DNA from 2 places in the Luteibacter sp. P4_E6 genome. Region 1 is predicted to be linked to the other one. Evidence: predicted binding sites of a transcription regulator. Region 1 holds the regulator's gene; the other holds the start of a gene.

Region 1 (8,427 bases):
CGAATTCGTCGTCGCTGATGGCGTTGGGGTCGGCGGCCGGCGCGACGGGCGTCGCCGCGGCTGGTATCGCCGCTGAAGCGGCTCCCACAGGGACAGCTTCGGCGCCGGGGGCGCCGGTGCCGTAGAGCGAATCCAGTAGTGCCTCGAACTCGTCGTCGTTGATCGTGCCCGAGGGCGCCGAGGTCGGTGCGCGATCGTTGCGCGCGGCGTCGAGCATCGCTTCGAATTCGTCTTCGATCGGATCGTAGGCACGCGGCGACGACGGTGCCGATACCGCGGGAGCGGATGTCGTCGCCGGCGACAAGGCCACCGGCGGCGCGGAACCGGTGCGACCCGGAATCAGCAGGCGATCGAGTACCGAGCGTGGTGCGGGCTCGGCGGGCACTCCCGCGTCGGCCGCACGCATCATGTCGTTGAGGAGGTCCAGCGACTCGAGCAACGCATCCATGAAACCGGGGTTCAACACCACCGCGCCATTACGGGCCTCGTTGAGGAGGTCCTCGGCGCGATGGCACAGCTCCACCATGGCATTGAGGCCAAGGAAGCCCGCACCGCCCTTCACGGTATGGAACGCGCGGAAGACCGCGTTCAGTAGCTCGGCGTCTCCCGGCGAGGCTTCGAGGTCCACGAGCTGTTCGCCCAGGCTCTCGAGCAGTTCGCGTGCTTCGATCAGGAAGACATTGAGCAGCTCGTTGTCCAGCTCCACGCTCATACGGCGCTCAGAACCCGAATTCGCTGAGCAGTCGATCCACTTCGTCCTGGCTGACCTTGTCCGCGGCCGGTGCGTGGCTGCCGCCCGCGAGTGAACCGGTGAGGCGCACCAGTTCGACCAGCGACGATTCCACCTTGGCCATGAACGCCTCGACCTGCGCGACGCGCTGACCCGAGAGATCCTGCCAGGACTGCGCTTCGACCATCTCGCCCAGGCCGATGTCGCAGCTCTGCGCGAAATCGCCGACGCGTACGGCAAGCGCCGTGGCGTTGGGTGCGAAGGACGGATCGGCGTGGTCCATGACCAGCACTTCGTCGGCCTGTTTGGCCAGCGCCTGTGCCTGCGGACGCAGTTTGTCGCTGAAGTCGAGCGTGCGGTGGGCAGCCTGGGAGCTCATTTCGAGCACGTCGCGCAGGTGTTTGCGCGCATCGCTCATGTTGCCCGGCACGCCATCGCTGGAGATGTCGGAGGCAAGGCGGCGGACCGACTCGTGGAGATCGCGCGCGAGATGGCCCAGGGCCAGGAACAGGTGTTGTTCGCGGCTGCGCAGCAGGCGGTCGAGCGCCTGTTCGAAGGCAACACTGTCATCGGCGTCGAGCAACTCGCGCAGCTCGGGAACGACCTCGTGGCCGGCGGTAAGCATGGTGTTCATTGTCATTCCCTTAGCCCGCAGCCGCGGCGAGTCGTTCGAAGATCTTGTCGAGCTTTTCCTTCAGCGTGACCGCCGTGAACGGCTTGACCACGTAGCCGTTCACGCCACTCTGCGCCGCGGCGATGATCTGGTCGCGATTGTTCTCGGCCGTCACCATCAGCACCGGCATCGACTTCAGCGCGGCATCCGCGCGGATAGCGCGAAGCAGCTCGATGCCCGTCATGTTGGGCATGTTCCAGTCGGTCACCACCAGGTCGAAGGGCTGGGCGCGCAGCATCACGAGCGCCGCGTTGCCGTCTTCAGCCTCCTGGATGAGGGTGTTCGTAAATCCCAGCTCGACCAGGAGGTTCCTGACGATGCGTCGCATGGTGGAAAAATCGTCCACCACGAGGATCTTCATGTTCTTGTCCAAAACTCGTCTCCGCCTGACTGCGCGTTCTTACCGGCGACGGCACCGTAATGCCGTCAATGCTTTTCTTTCCAACCCGTCATGCGTGCGCGGAGGCGGATCAGGGCCTGGCCATGGATCTGGCACACCCGCGATTCGCTCACACCCAGCACCGCACCGATTTCCTTCAGGTTGAGCTCTTCATCGTAGTACAGCGACATCACCAGCTTCTCGCGCTCGGGCAGGCCATCGATGGACTGCGCCAGCGCATCGCGCAAGCCGTCCTGCTCGAAGATCCCTTCCGGACCCGCGGCGTCGGGGTCCGCGACATCGATCGCCGCGCCTTCGTCGCCTTCCGGCGCCGTAAGGCTGAGCAACCGCGCGCTCGCCGCGTCGGCCAGAATCTGGTTGTACTCCATGGCGTCGATACCAAGCCGCTTCATGACCTCGGCGTCTTCGGCATCCCCACCCGTTTCGTTCTCGATCTGCCTCGTTACTTCAGCCACTTCGCGCAACTTTCGATGCACGGAGCGCGGGGTCCAGTCCGTCTTGCGCAGTTCGTCCAGCATCGCGCCACGTATGCGGATACCCGCATAGGTCTCGAAACTGGCCGCGCGAGTCGGCGAGTAATTTCTTGCTGCCTCGAGCAGTCCGATCATTCCGGCCTGCATGAGGTCGTTCGCATCCACGCTTGGCGGCAGCCGACCCATCAGGTGATAGGCGATCCGGCGCACCAGCGGCGCGTGGGTTCGTACCAGTTGATCCGCCGGGATTCGCGTGACTTCAAGGTATTCGGTCGCAACGCTCACAGTGGCAGCCCTCCTCCCAGATGAGACCGCTCGGCAAAAAAGCCGATGCGACCCTGAGCACGGGGTTCGGGTTCACCCCATGTATCGACCGACCTGGCCAAATTCTTGAATKCGACGGCAGATCGGCTGCTCGGCCAGACGTCGACCACGGCCGACTGGCGGCGGATAGCCTGACGCAGGTACTCGTCGTGCGGGACCATCCCCATGAAATCCAAGGAAACATCCAGGAACCGGTTGGTCACCCGGGACAGCTTCTCGAACAACTGGCGGCCTTCCTGGGCGTGGCGGACCATGTTGGCGACGATGCGGAAGCGGTTCACGCCGAACTCGCGGCTCATGACCTTGATCAGGGCATAGGCGTCGGTGAGTGAAGCCGGCTCGTCGCACACCACCACCACCACCTCGTCGGAAGCGGCGGCAAACATGGACACGCTGTCCGAGATGCCGGCGGCGGTATCGACGATCAGGTACTCGGGGGCGATCGGGTATTCGTCGAACGCGCGGATCACGGCAGCGTGCTCGATGTTCGGCAGCTGGGCCATGCGGCGCGCCCCGGACGTGGCCGGAATCACCTTCAGGCCATGCGGCGCCTGGAGGATCAGGTCCTCGATGCGGCACTCGCCCTCGAGCATGTGCCCGAGGTGGCGCGTCGGCTGAAGACCCAGCAGCACGTCGATGTTGGCCATGGCGAGGTCGGCGTCGAGCAGGACGACATCGCGTCCGCCCATCGCCAGTGCCATGCCGAGATTGACCGCCACGGTGGTCTTGCCGACACCGCCCTTGCCGCCAGCGATAGCGATGCTGCGCGTGGGGCGACGGTCGTCAAGCCAGTTGAGGCCGGCGGCCTGGGTGCTATCGACGTGTGTGGTCATGAAGGAATTCACTGCCGTGAAAGAGTGTGCGGTTGCGGTAGTCACGTTTTGCGGGTCCCCGATCAGGCGTGCGCGGGCGCCGCGATGCCGAATCGATCGGCAAGTATGGCGTCGTCGGGCTCCTCGTTGCGCTGCTTGAGCAACTGGGCTGCCAGGCAGACCAGCTTGCGCGCATCGGCGGAGGCGATGTCTTCGGGCACGCGCTGCCCGTCGGTGGTGTAGTCCAGCGGCATAGCGTGGCGAATGAGTGCTGACAGGGCGCCACCGATCAGCGGTGCCTCGTCGAGCTTGGTAAGGATGGCCGTCTGCGGCGACAGCGGCGCGTAGGAGCGGATCGCGTTGTCGATCGCCTGGGCCTGTGCATTGGCGGRGAGCACCAGGCAGACGCGGAGGTTCGAGGTAGCGCGCAGCGTATCGAACTGCTGCTGCAGCTTGGGATCGTTACCGGCCATGCCGGCGGTGTCGACCAGGACCGTGTGCTTGCTGCGTAGCTGGAGGAGCACGTTGCGCAGGCTGTCGGCGTCGTGTGCGTTATACACGCGCACGCCGAGCAGGCGGCCGTAGTGCTCCAGCTGCGCACCGGCACCGATACGGTACTGGTCGGCGCTGATCAGGGCGACATTGGAGGCGCCATGACGAAGCACGGCGCGGGCAGCAAGCTTGGCAATGGTGGTCGTCTTGCCAACGCCGGTGGTGCCGACCAGCGCGGTGATGCCGCCACCGACCGTGTCGAAATTACGCCCGCTGGTGCGGATGTTGCGCGAGAGGATGCCCAGCGGCAGGTAGCGAGCCTGCTCGGAGGTCATGTCGGCGGGCAACTCGGCGCACAGCGCGCGTGCCACGTCGCCGTCGATACCCAGGCGGGTCATCTCACGAAGGACGCGGGCGCGCAGCGGCTGCTCGCGGTCCATCTGGTTCCAGGCCAGCGTGGAGAGCTGCACTTCCAGCATCTCGCGCAGGTTGTTGATCTCGGCGCGCACGCCATTCACGGCGGAGTCGCTGTTCGGGCTTACCGTCGCGGCGCGAACCACGTCGGCCACGCTGGAGGCGAGGGCCGCGCTGGACTGGCGCTGCGGCGCGTTGGGGTTCGTGCCGACCTTGGTCGCGCGCTCGACGGCAGCAGCCGTGGCGGCGCGGGCCTGGTCGATGCGTGCGGCGCGGTCGCTGTCGCGTGTGGCGCGGATCGGCGCCAGCGCAGCGGCATGCTTCGCTGCGGTCTCTTCCGCGGTCGGCGGCTCGAAGGCGAAGCCCGCTTCGCGGACCAGCGCTTCGTCGTAGTCGAGCGCAGCGATGATCTCGATACCGTCGTCCATCCGACGCGTGGACAGGATCACGGCGTCCGGGCCCTGCTCATCCCGAACCTGGCGCATGGCCTGGCGCATATCGGCAGCAACGAATCGTTTGATTTTCATGCGTTAGATCCTCTCGTCCTATCGTCCGAGGGCCGTCACCAGCTTGACGCGGCGGTTGTCCGGAACCTCGTTATAGGCAAGTACATGCAGGTTTTGGGCCACATGCCGAGTGAAGCGTGAAAGCCACGGACGAAGTGCCGGCGAGACCAGCAGGACGGCCGGTTCACCGGCCGCTTCCTGACGTCGCGCCGCCTCGGCCACGTTCTGCTGCAAGCGGTCGGCGAGACCCGGCTCGATGGCCGCGCCCGCGGGACCGCCGCCCTGTAGGGACTGTAGAAGAATCTGCTCCAGTTCCGGCGCCAAAGTAATGACGGGGACCTCAGTTCCGAGGCCCGCGATCTCCTGCACGATCTGTCGGCCAAGCGTGACCCGGACGCTGGCGGCAAGGACGCCGGGATCCTGACTCTGACCGGCATGCTCGGCGAGCGACTCGACGATGCCGCGGAAGTTGCGGATGGGCACGCGCTCGGCGAGCAGGTTCTGTAGCACCTTGACCACGGCGCCAAGCGACAGGCGCTTGGGCACGAGGTCTTCGACCAGCTTCGGCGTCTGCTGCGCAAGGCGGTCGAGCAGCTGCTGCACGTCCTGATGGCCGATGAGTTCGTGGGCGTGGTTCTGCAAAATGTGCGAGAGATGCGTAGCGATCACGGTGGCCGGATCGACCACCGTATAGCCCAGCGTCTGAGCATGTTCGCGCAGGCCCGGCTCGATCCATACGGCATCGAGCCCAAAGGCCGGGTCCCGCGTGGCGATACCGTTGATCGTGCCGTGCACGCGGCCCGGATCGATCGCCAGCATGCGCTCGGTGTGGATTTCTGCCTCGCCCATCGGCACGCCCATCAGCGAGATGCGATAACCGTGCGGCGAGAGGTCGAGGTTGTCGCGAATGTGCACGGACGGCACCAGGAAGCCCAGCTCCTGTGAGAGCTTGCGGCGCACCGACTTGATCCGCGCCATCAGTTCGCCACCCTGCGCCTTGTCGACCAGCGGGATCAGGCGATAACCGACTTCCAGGCCGATGGTGTCCACCTGGGCGACGTCTTCCCACGAGAGCTCGAGGCGCTCGCCCGGGGGTGTCGACTCCAGCGCGAGTTCGGTACCCGGTGCAGGGGCGGCGCCCAGCGTGCCGCCGTCGGCGAGACGGTCCTTGTTCTGCTGGAGCTTCCACGCGCCGAAGCCGGCGGCGGCCGCGAGCAACAGGAACGGCAGGTTCGGCATGCCCGGCACGAGGCCCATCGCGCCAAGTACGGCAGCGGCGACGCCCAGCGCCTTCGGCTGGCCGAACAGCTGCCCCATGACGTGCTTGCCCATTTCCTGGGACTTGGACACGCGGGTGACGATGACCGCCGTGGCGATTGAGAGCATCAGGCCCGGCACCTGCGCGACCAGGCCGTCGCCGATGGTCAGCAGTGTGTAGGTGCGCGCGGCCTCCGAAGCGGACAGGCCGTGCTGCAGCATGCCGATGAAGAAGCCGCCGATGATATTGATGGCGAGAATGAGCATGCCGGCCGTGGCGTCGCCGCGGACGAACTTGGACGCACCATCCATCGAGCCGTAGAAGTCCGCTTCCTCGCGCACTTCCTGGCGGCGCTCGCGCGCCTGTTCCTGGGTGAGCAGGCCGGCATTGAGGTCGGCGTCGATCGCCATCTGCTTGCCTGGCATCGCGTCGAGGGTGAAGCGTGCCGTGACCTCGGAAACGCGCGTGGCGCCCTTGGTCACGACCACGAAGTTGATGATGGTGAGGATGGCGAACACCACGAAACCGACAGCGAAATTGCCGCCGATGACGAACTCGCCGAAGGCCTCGATCACCTTGCCGGCAGCGCCCGGGCCGTTATGGCCGTGCAGCAGCACCACGCGCGTGGAGGCGATGTTCAACGCCAGGCGCAGCAAGGTGGCGAACAGCACCACGGTCGGGAACGAGGCCAGCTCCAGCGGCCGCATCACGTACATGGTGGCCAGCAGGATCACCAGCGACAACGCGATGTTGAAGGTGAACAGCAGGTCCAGCATGAAGGGCGGCAGCGGCAGCATGAGCATGCCGAGCATGACCAGCATGACCACGGGCGCGGCGATGCCCCGCCGGCCGATCTGCCGGAACGTGCCCATGAGCGTGGTCGTAGCTGCCATCGTCACTTATCCATACGGTAGGGGCCGAGCAGTTCAGGATCGATGTCCTGCTCGGGCAGATCGGGCGGGAGATCGCCGACGGCGATCGCCTGCTTCAGGCGGAACACATAGGCCAGGATCTGGGCCACGGCGACGTACAGTGCCGAGGGGATCTCGCGACCGACTTCCGTCGTTGCATACAAGGCGCGTGCCAACGGCGCCGCTTCGACGACAGGAATCTTCGCCGCACCCGCCACATCGCGGATTTGCTGGGCCAGGACGTCCACACCCTTTGCTACGACTCGCGGCGCGCCCATTTTCACTTCGTCGTATTTGAGGGCGACGGCGAAATGGGTCGGGTTGACCACGATCACATCCGCCGTAGGAACGTCTTCCATCATGCGTCGACGCGACATCTGCAGCTGCATCTGACGGATTTTCGACTTCAGTTCCGGACTACCGTCGCTTTCCTTGTGCTCGTCCTTCACCTCCTGCTTGGTCATGCGCATCTTCTTGGTGAAGCTGAAGGCCTGCCAGGGTGCATCGACCAGGGCGATCAGCCCCAGCGCGCAGGCGAAGATCAGCGACGCGTGACCGAGCACGCCAAAGGTATGGGCAATGCCCTCCTTCACCGGACCGCTACCCACCGAGTACATCTCTTGCGTGGTGCGGTTGAGGAACCAGACCAGCGCGCCGCCGATCAGGATCAGCTTCAGCAGAGACTTGCCCAGCTCGACCAGGCCGTTCATCGACACGAGGCGGCTGAACCCCTTGATCGGGTCCAGGCGGTCGAACTTCGGTACCAGGGCTTCGAAGGAGAAGTTCAGGCCGCCCATGAGCGTGGGTGCGGCGATGGCAGCGACCGCAGTGACGGTGAACACGGGGCCGAGCAGCTTCAGGCCCTCGCCGGCCGCGGTCATCAGCGCTCGGGTGATGCCGTTGGCGGCGAACAGGTCGTCGCGGCCGTAACGCAGGCCGACGTGCATGATGTTGGCCGCGTGCACGGCCATCTGGTCGCGCGAGGCGATCATCGAGGTCACGCCCGCCAGGACCACCACGGCGGTGGAAAGGTCGCGCGAGCGCGGCAGGTCGCCCTTCTCTCGCGCTTCGCGAAGTCGTTTGTCACTAGGTGATTCGGTTTTATCTTCCTGGTCGGACTCACTCACGGCGAGGACCTCCCGACCAGTCCACGCATGGCTTCCCAGGCGTCCGTCTGCAGTGAATCCCAGGCACTCGGCAGGCCGCGAAGCGCAAGCCATACGGCGATGATGCCGAGGCAGATGGTGATCGGGAACCCGACCGCGAAGAGGTTCATCGACGGCGCCGAACGGCTGATCGCACCGAAGCCGAGGTTGACCACGAGCACGGCGGTGAGCGCCGGCAACGCGACGCGCACGGCGCCGGCGAACAGGTGGCTGGCGAACTCCAGAATGCCCCAGAGGCCCTCGGCACCGATGCCGTGGTCGCTGACCG
Region 2 (7,136 bases), on a different contig from region 1:
CGGCAAGCGCACGGTCACCGAGGCGAGCACCATCGTCGAGTACCTCGACCTCTATCACCCGGGTCCTGCGCCGATGCTGCCGGAGGACCGCAAGGCCGCACTGGAGGTGCGCGCCATGGACCGGTTCTTCGACAACTACATTTCGACGCCGCAGCAGCGCATCGTGTTCGACGTGCTGCGCCCCGGCGGCCAGCGCGACCCCTGCGGCGTCACCGATTGCCGGCAGATGCTGGACACGGCCTATGCATGGCTGGACAAAGTCATGGCCGACCGCGAGTGGGCGGCGGGCGGGCACTTCAGCCTGGCCGACTGCGGCGCGGCCCCGTTCCTGTTCTACGCCGACTGGACGCACCCGATCCCGGATGTGCTCGCGCACGTGCACGCCTATCGACGACGCCTGCTTGCGCGCCCCTCGTTCGCCCGCGCCGTCGACGAGGCCCGCCCGTACCGGCCACTGTTTCCCCTTGGCGCACCTGACCGCGACTGATTCCGGAGAATGCTCATGAGCACCCAACCGCTCACGCCCGCCAGCGAACTGGCGAGCCGCAACACCGTCCGCATGCCGAACGAAAGCGACGAGTACCGCAGTGCGCGTAACGCGCTGCTTGCCGAAGAGATCGAATTGCGTCGGCACATCGAGCGTGTCGCAGCCATGCGCCGCGCACTGCCGCCAGGTGGTGAGGTGCGTGGCGATTACCGGTTTGAAGGCATCAACGGTCCGGTCGACCTCGCCGGACTGTTCGGCGACAAGCAGACCCTGGTCGTTTACAGCTACATGTTCGGCCCGGAACGCGAGCGCCCCTGCCCCATGTGCACTTCGTTGCTGAGCGCGTGGGACGGCGAAGCCCGCGACATGGAGCAGAACGTGGCGCTGGCAGTGGTGGCGCGTTCGCCGCTATCGAAGCTACTGGCCTTCAAGAAGGAACGTGGTTGGCAGCATCTGAAGCTGTACACGGACCTCAACGGCAGCTTCAGTCGCGACTATCACGCCATCGGCAAGGATGGCGGCGATATACCGGCGTTCAACGTATTCACCCGCCGCGACGGCACGATCCGCTTGTTCTGGGCCGGGGAAATGGGCGGTGACTCGGCGGATCCCGGCGAAGACCCGCGCGGCGCACCGGACCTCATGCCCCTGTGGACGGTGCTGGATTCGACGCCGGAGGGGCGGCGACCCACGTGGTATCCGAGCCTTGACTACACCGGCTGAAAAAACAGGAAGTCCATTCTGGACAATCCGTATCAAGGCCCCGATGATCGGCGCATGGTCGATTACCTTGCCCCCTACGTCCCCGTCGCCGACGCGATAGCCACCGTGTTCAAGCCGCATGCCGAGGTGGTGATCCACGACCTCGGCAGCGGGACGATCCGTCATATCGCCAATCGGATGTCGCCGCGGAAGGTTGGCGACGATTCGCTGGCCGAGTTGGAAGACCTTGGCGCGCTGGACGAGGCGGTGATCGGCCCTTACCCCAAGAGGAACGCGGACGGCCGGTCGTTGAAATCGATCACGGCCGTGTTGCGCGATGGCCGTCGTAAACCCATCGGCCTGCTCTGCATCAATGTGGACGTGAGCATGGTCGAGGCGATGCAGGCGATGTCGAAGGACTTCCTGCGCTTTGCCGAGTCAGCACCACGTCCCGCAGCACTGTTCCGCAATGACTGGCGCGAGGAGGTCAATGACATCGTCGGCCAGTTCCTCAGCGACCGGGGTACGACGCTAACCGGCATGGGTATCGTCGACCGCGAGGCCCTCATTACGCTGCTCGAGGAACGAGGCCTGTTCGATGTTCGCCACGCGGCAACGTACATCACACAGTTGCTCGGCCTTTCGCGCGCGACCTTGTACAAGACGCTCAAGGCCGTGCGCGAGGCGATATAGCCCTCAGGCTGCCTCATCCTCTAACACGAAGTAAGCCACCTCCTGCCGCAGGATCTCCGCGCTTTCGCGCATGGCGCGGCTGGCTGCGGCGGCTTGCTCCACGAGCACCGCGTTCTCGCGAGTGGTTTCATCGATGCCGTGGATGGCGCCGTTAACGCGGGCAATGCCGTCATTCTGGCTCCGTGTCGCGTCCATGACCGAGCCGACCAGGCCGGACAACTCGTTCACACGCTCGCCGATGCCGGTGAGCACGGCGCCCGCGCGGTCGACGGAATCCACGCCGGCCTGGACGGCTTCGTCGCTCTCGGCGATCAGGCTGCGGATGTCACGTGCCGCAGCGGCGCAGCGCTTGGCCAGATCACGCACTTCCGAGGCGACCACCGCGAAGCCGCGACCGTGCTCACCCGCGCGTGCGGCTTCAACGGCCGCGTTCAGTGCGAGCAGGTTGGTCTGGAAGGCGAACTGGTCGACCACGTCGAGCACTTCGGTCATGCGTTCGGTACTGCGACGGATCTCGCGCATGTTGCCGATGGCGTCCATCGCCACGCGGTGGCCTTCGTCGGTCATGGAGCGCGTCTGCGCTACGGCGCTATGCGCGGCCTTGGCATGGCTGAGTCCGCCGGCCACCGCGCTGGCCATGTCGTTCATCGATGCCGAGGTGGAACGCAGGTGCCCTGACTGGGTGCGCGTACGGTCGTTCAACGCATCGTTACCACGCTCGATACCGCTGGCCGCCTGGGCCACGTGGTCGGCGCGATCGCGCACCTGCACCACGACGTTGCCGAGCTGGGTATCCATGGCCGCCAGCGACGACAGGAGACTACCGATCTCGTCGCCGCGTCCCACGTCGATGCGGGCGCCCAGCGTGCCGCGCGCAATGGCGGCTGCGACCCCGGATGCCTGGCGAAGCCGACGGCCCAGCGAACGGATGATCGCGAGGTCCACGACGCTGGCCAGGAGCAAGGCGATACCGAGCAGGATCGCCGAGGTGATGCCACCGCGACGGATGTCCTCATGCTGCGCCTGGGCCTCGGCCTTGCCGCCATCCAGCGCCAGCGCGAACAGATTGGAAAAGTCGCTCTTGAGCGGACCCACGGCGGACTGCACATCGTTCGACAGCTGCAGTTGTGCGAGATCGTACTGCTCCGCCTTGAGCAGCTCGATCACGTCATCCACGGCCTTGTCCGCCGCCTTTCGGTGCTCGGCAGCGAGTGCCACTCCCTTGCTCTGCACCTTGCCCAGACCGCTGGCTACCAGCGATTTCCATTGCTTGTCGATGTCGTGGCGATCGCTGCCGATGGCGGTGACCGCATCATCGACCGAGGACGGCAGGCGGGTGAGCGTCGCATGCACGAGGGCGTCGAGCAGATCGTTGTAATCGTTCTGGATGCGGCCGACGTCGGCCACGGGCGCAAGCGTCTCGTCGACGACGGATTGCAGCCGCTGGTCGGCGGTGCGCAACTGCACGCCACCGACGATCCATAGGGCGAGAAGGAGAAGGATGGTGCCAGCCATGCGCATCAACAAACGGGCGCGGAGCGTCAGCACAGGCAACGGGATTCGGGGAAATCGCATGGCGTACTCGGGGGACGGGGATGCCTCCCTGTCGGCCGCCTGTTCGCCAACTTTAGCGTTATTTTTTGCAGGTTATGCTTTTATTTCAGTGGCTTGAATATCTCGTTACACGCCAACAGGAAGCTGCGCTTCGTAGGTCACCATGTGTAACCCGGTGCCCGTGTTTTTAGCCACGCGCTTCGCCGACGCCGCGAGACTCGCCACGGTCTCCGGGTCGACCGGATAGGCATCGACGAAGCACGCCACGCCGACCGCCACCGTGGTGACCGGAAAGAACCGCTGATGCCCGTGGCGATCCTCGCTGTCGATGCCCCCGCGCACGCGATCGGCCTCATCGAAGAGGTTGCCACTCATCGCATTGAACCGCAGGCGCATGCCTTCGCAACGTGCGACCCAATCGTCACCCTGGAAGATGACGAGGAAATCGTCTCCACCGATGTGCCCGACGAAGTCGGCATCCTGGCGAAGGTCGCCCGTGAGTGTGCTGGCGAGGAGGCGGATCATCTCGTCGCCGCGAAAGTAACCGTACTGGTCGTTGAAGGGTTTGAAGTTGTCGAGGTCGAAGTACGCAGCGGCGAACGGACGGCCTGTCTGCAATAGACGCACGATATGTTCGGTGACCGGCAGGTTGCCCGGGAGAAAGGTCAGCGGATTGGCATAGCGTGCGGCTTCCACGCGAATTTCGGTGACACGGCGCACCAGCGCTTCGCCGGTGCCCAGCCCGAGATAGCGCCCGTGCGAGGTAATGATGAAGCCGTCGCTCAGGTATCGCTGGTCTTCACCGCGCAGGATATCGGCCATGCTTTGCAACGACATCTCTTCGTCGCAGAGCAGTGGCTCCGGATGCATGAAGCTTGTGCATGGCTTGCGCCCGAACAGCTCGCGCGCAAACGGCTGCGCCATGCGCTCGGTAAACGTGCGCCGGTTGACGATGCCGACGGGGAGTCCTTCCTCGACCACCGCGACGGCATGCAAACGCGGATGGGCCGCGAACAGATCCACCACGTCTTCGTTTGATTGCGTCGGCGAAACACACGGTGCATCGATCAGCATGTGGCCGGCTGTGAACGGCCGTGCCGACACCGGACCGCGCGGCCGCGGCGGGACCGGCACGTGGGTGACGGACAGCGCAGCGATAACGTTCGCCGGTGCCTCGATGGTCGAGCCGGGGGACGGCCGCGCTATCAGGAAGCCCTGCGCATAGGGAATGCCGAGCTCACGAAGCATGAGAAGGTCCGCTTCTTCCTCGACACCTTCACCCACCAGCTCCGCGCCCAGCGTTTCAGCCACCGAGATCAGGGCACGCACAATGGCGAGGCGCTCGACGCTGTGTGCCAGGCCGTTGATGAGGTAGCGGTCGATCTTGACGATTTCCGGATGCACCTCGTTCCACATCTCGAAGTTCGAATGCCCGTTACCGAAGTCATCCAGCGCGACGCGAATGCCGCGTGCGCGCAGGAAGCCGAGCGCGTGGGCCAGCCTCGCCGGGTTATCGACGATGTCGCGTTCGGTGATTTCGATCGTTACCCTGCCCAGGTCGAAGCCCGGAATGGAGAGTGCTTCGAGCACGTCCTCGGCACGTACGCCGTCCRGCATGATCGCCTGGGCACTGAGATTCACGAGCAGGCGACCGGTGAGCGCACGCGCCGCAAAGCTCGTGGCGACGCAATGCGCCGCCGCGAGCTCGAACTCGCCGAGGCGCCCGCGCGCGCGCGCAAGGTCAAGCAGGTCCGGCGGGGTGAGGTTGAAGTGAGGCAAGGACGAACGAATCAGCCCTTCGTGCGCCACCACTTCACCCGTATCCACACGAATCACCGGCTGGAAAACCGCCGTCAGCGAGTCTCCCGCCAGGGCCTGCTCGATCAGCGACGGTTCGCGACCGCCGGTAGGGGTGTTCATAGGCATCGTCATCGGAGGGCCGGGGAACTGCGAGGGGTAACGGCCGAGCGCGACAATACTTTAGAAAAACCGTTTGCAATCAGTTATTTCGCTTTTATTACAAGCGACGTTACGCGTCGTCGTCCGCCGCGGCAATCAGGCGCCGACGAGCACCTGGCTGTCGACGTTCCAGCGGTCGACCACATAGGCCTCACTAGCGACGGTAAGCGGGGTGTACGCGCAGTTGCCATGGCGATAGCTCGCGTAGTCGCCGCCGCCGCGCAGTGCGCCGAGGAGCGCCGTCAGGCAATGACCATGCGTGATGACGGCGACGCGGCGATAAGGCAGCACATGGAGGGCCTCGAGGGCCGGCAGTGCGCGTTGTGCGACATCGCTCAACGATTCGCTGCCGCCGGCGGCAGCGAGCGGATCGTGACCGCGAACCACCTCTGCCCATTGCGCGTTCTCAACGAGCGCCTCCGCGACGAAACGGCCTTCGAGTTCACCAAAGGCGCGCTCGACGAAGCGTTCGTCGACGCTGACTTCGCAGCCGATGATCTCCGCAACGACTTCGGCGGTATGCAATGCGCGACCGAGTGTCGACGAGACGATGTGCTCAACGCCCTGTGCGGCGAGGTTGCGACCCAGAGCCTGCGCCTGCTCGATGCCTGCGGCGGTGAGTGGACTATCGGCCCGCCCTTGCGCGCGGCCCGCGATATTCCATTCCGTCTCACCGTGGCGGGCGAGGATCACATGTTCGAGCATCGCGCGGGTCGTCCGTGCAGGTGTGGGGAACGGCATAGTCTAGAGGTTTCAGCGCAGCTGGCTGTCTTTGCTGCCGCGGCGGTTGTAGCCGCTGAAACTGGCGTTATCGCGATCGGCCTGTTCCTGGCAGGCGACACACAGCCGCACGCCGGGCACCGCCTTGCGGCGTGCTTCGGGAATGGGCTTGTCGCATTCCTCGCAACGCTCGAGGCTCGGCCCCTTCGGCAGGTGGCTGCGCGCTCGCTTCACCGCGTCCTCGATGGTCGCGTCGATCTGGTCCTGCACGGCGGTATCGCCCGCCCATCCGGTTGCCATGGGTCACCTCCCGGCGGCTAGCCTCAGAGTACCGATATGGTGGCAAGCCGTTGGTTTCAAAGGGCGTGACCATGCCACCTCACCCGCGCGGTTCATCGTAAATGCCGAACTCGGTAATACCTGGCTGCTGCCCGGTCACACTCAACCTCACCTGGCTGGCCGTGGTCCGAGGCACCTCATGGAACTGGTAGTGCGAGGGCTTCTCACCCGACACCAGCGCGACCCACGCACCATCGCGCTCCACTTCAACTTTGTAGCTGGCGATGCGACTCGTCTCGCCGTATCCCTCCGCGCCCACCGCTTCGACGATGCACAACGTATTGAATGCCACCGGCTGCTCGAAACGCACTTCGATCCAGGCGTCGGTCTTGCCGCGGTCGGCCAGCCAGTAGCTGCGGAAGTTGTCGTCAAATGCCTGGTCGGGGCCGACGGCCTCATCGCTGGCACTGGCCCAGGCGGGCTTGCCGGCGGCGAGATCCGGCGTGGTGATCGTCACCGAGCGGCCGATCTTCGGCGCCGGACCCGTGTTTTTCCACAACTGGCCGATCTCGGCGAGGCGGGCCACCGCGTTGTCGTCGAAGCGGCCATCGCGGTTGGGCGCGACGTTGAGGATGAGGTTGCAGTGGTTGTCGTTGAACGGGACAAGCCACTCGTCGACGATGGTCTTCGCCGAAGCGAGTTCCGAGGTCGGATACGCCTTCTTCCAGAACCAGTCGCTCTG

Evidence for each region. The regulator FliA, encoded in region 1, starts transcription of late flagellar genes. The targets are predictions, from matches to a motif close to TAAAGTTTNNCNNNCNNNGGCCGATAA.
Region 2: AC1DT2_RS00310 (methyl-accepting chemotaxis protein) is a predicted target of FliA. The motif match lies at 3,486-3,512, and genes of this name have one in related genera.

The regions. Positions count from the first base shown of each region.
Region 1 is NZ_JBFUJE010000131.1:39-8,465, forward strand. It holds partial or broken gene AC1DT2_RS10230 (Hpt domain-containing protein) at 1-712, opposite strand, end outside; gene AC1DT2_RS10235 (protein phosphatase CheZ) at 720-1,364, opposite strand; gene cheY (chemotaxis response regulator CheY) at 1,375-1,776, opposite strand; gene AC1DT2_RS10245 (RNA polymerase sigma factor FliA) at 1,830-2,561, opposite strand; gene AC1DT2_RS10250 (MinD/ParA family protein) at 2,558-3,433, opposite strand; gene flhF (flagellar biosynthesis protein FlhF) at 3,496-4,845, opposite strand; gene flhA (flagellar biosynthesis protein FlhA) at 4,864-6,975, opposite strand; gene flhB (flagellar biosynthesis protein FlhB) at 6,978-8,120, opposite strand; gene fliR (flagellar biosynthetic protein FliR) at 8,117-8,427, opposite strand, start outside.
Region 2 is NZ_JBFUJE010000002.1:16,208-23,343, forward strand. It holds gene AC1DT2_RS00295 (glutathione S-transferase family protein) at 1-487, shown strand, start outside; gene AC1DT2_RS00300 (DUF899 family protein) at 503-1,210, shown strand; gene AC1DT2_RS00305 (helix-turn-helix transcriptional regulator) at 1,265-1,882, shown strand; gene AC1DT2_RS00310 (methyl-accepting chemotaxis protein) at 1,886-3,457, opposite strand; gene AC1DT2_RS00315 (GGDEF domain-containing protein) at 3,563-5,356, opposite strand; gene AC1DT2_RS00320 (histidine phosphatase family protein) at 5,492-6,100, opposite strand; gene AC1DT2_RS00325 (DksA/TraR family C4-type zinc finger protein) at 6,149-6,415, opposite strand; gene AC1DT2_RS00330 (alpha-L-fucosidase) at 6,495-7,136, opposite strand, start outside.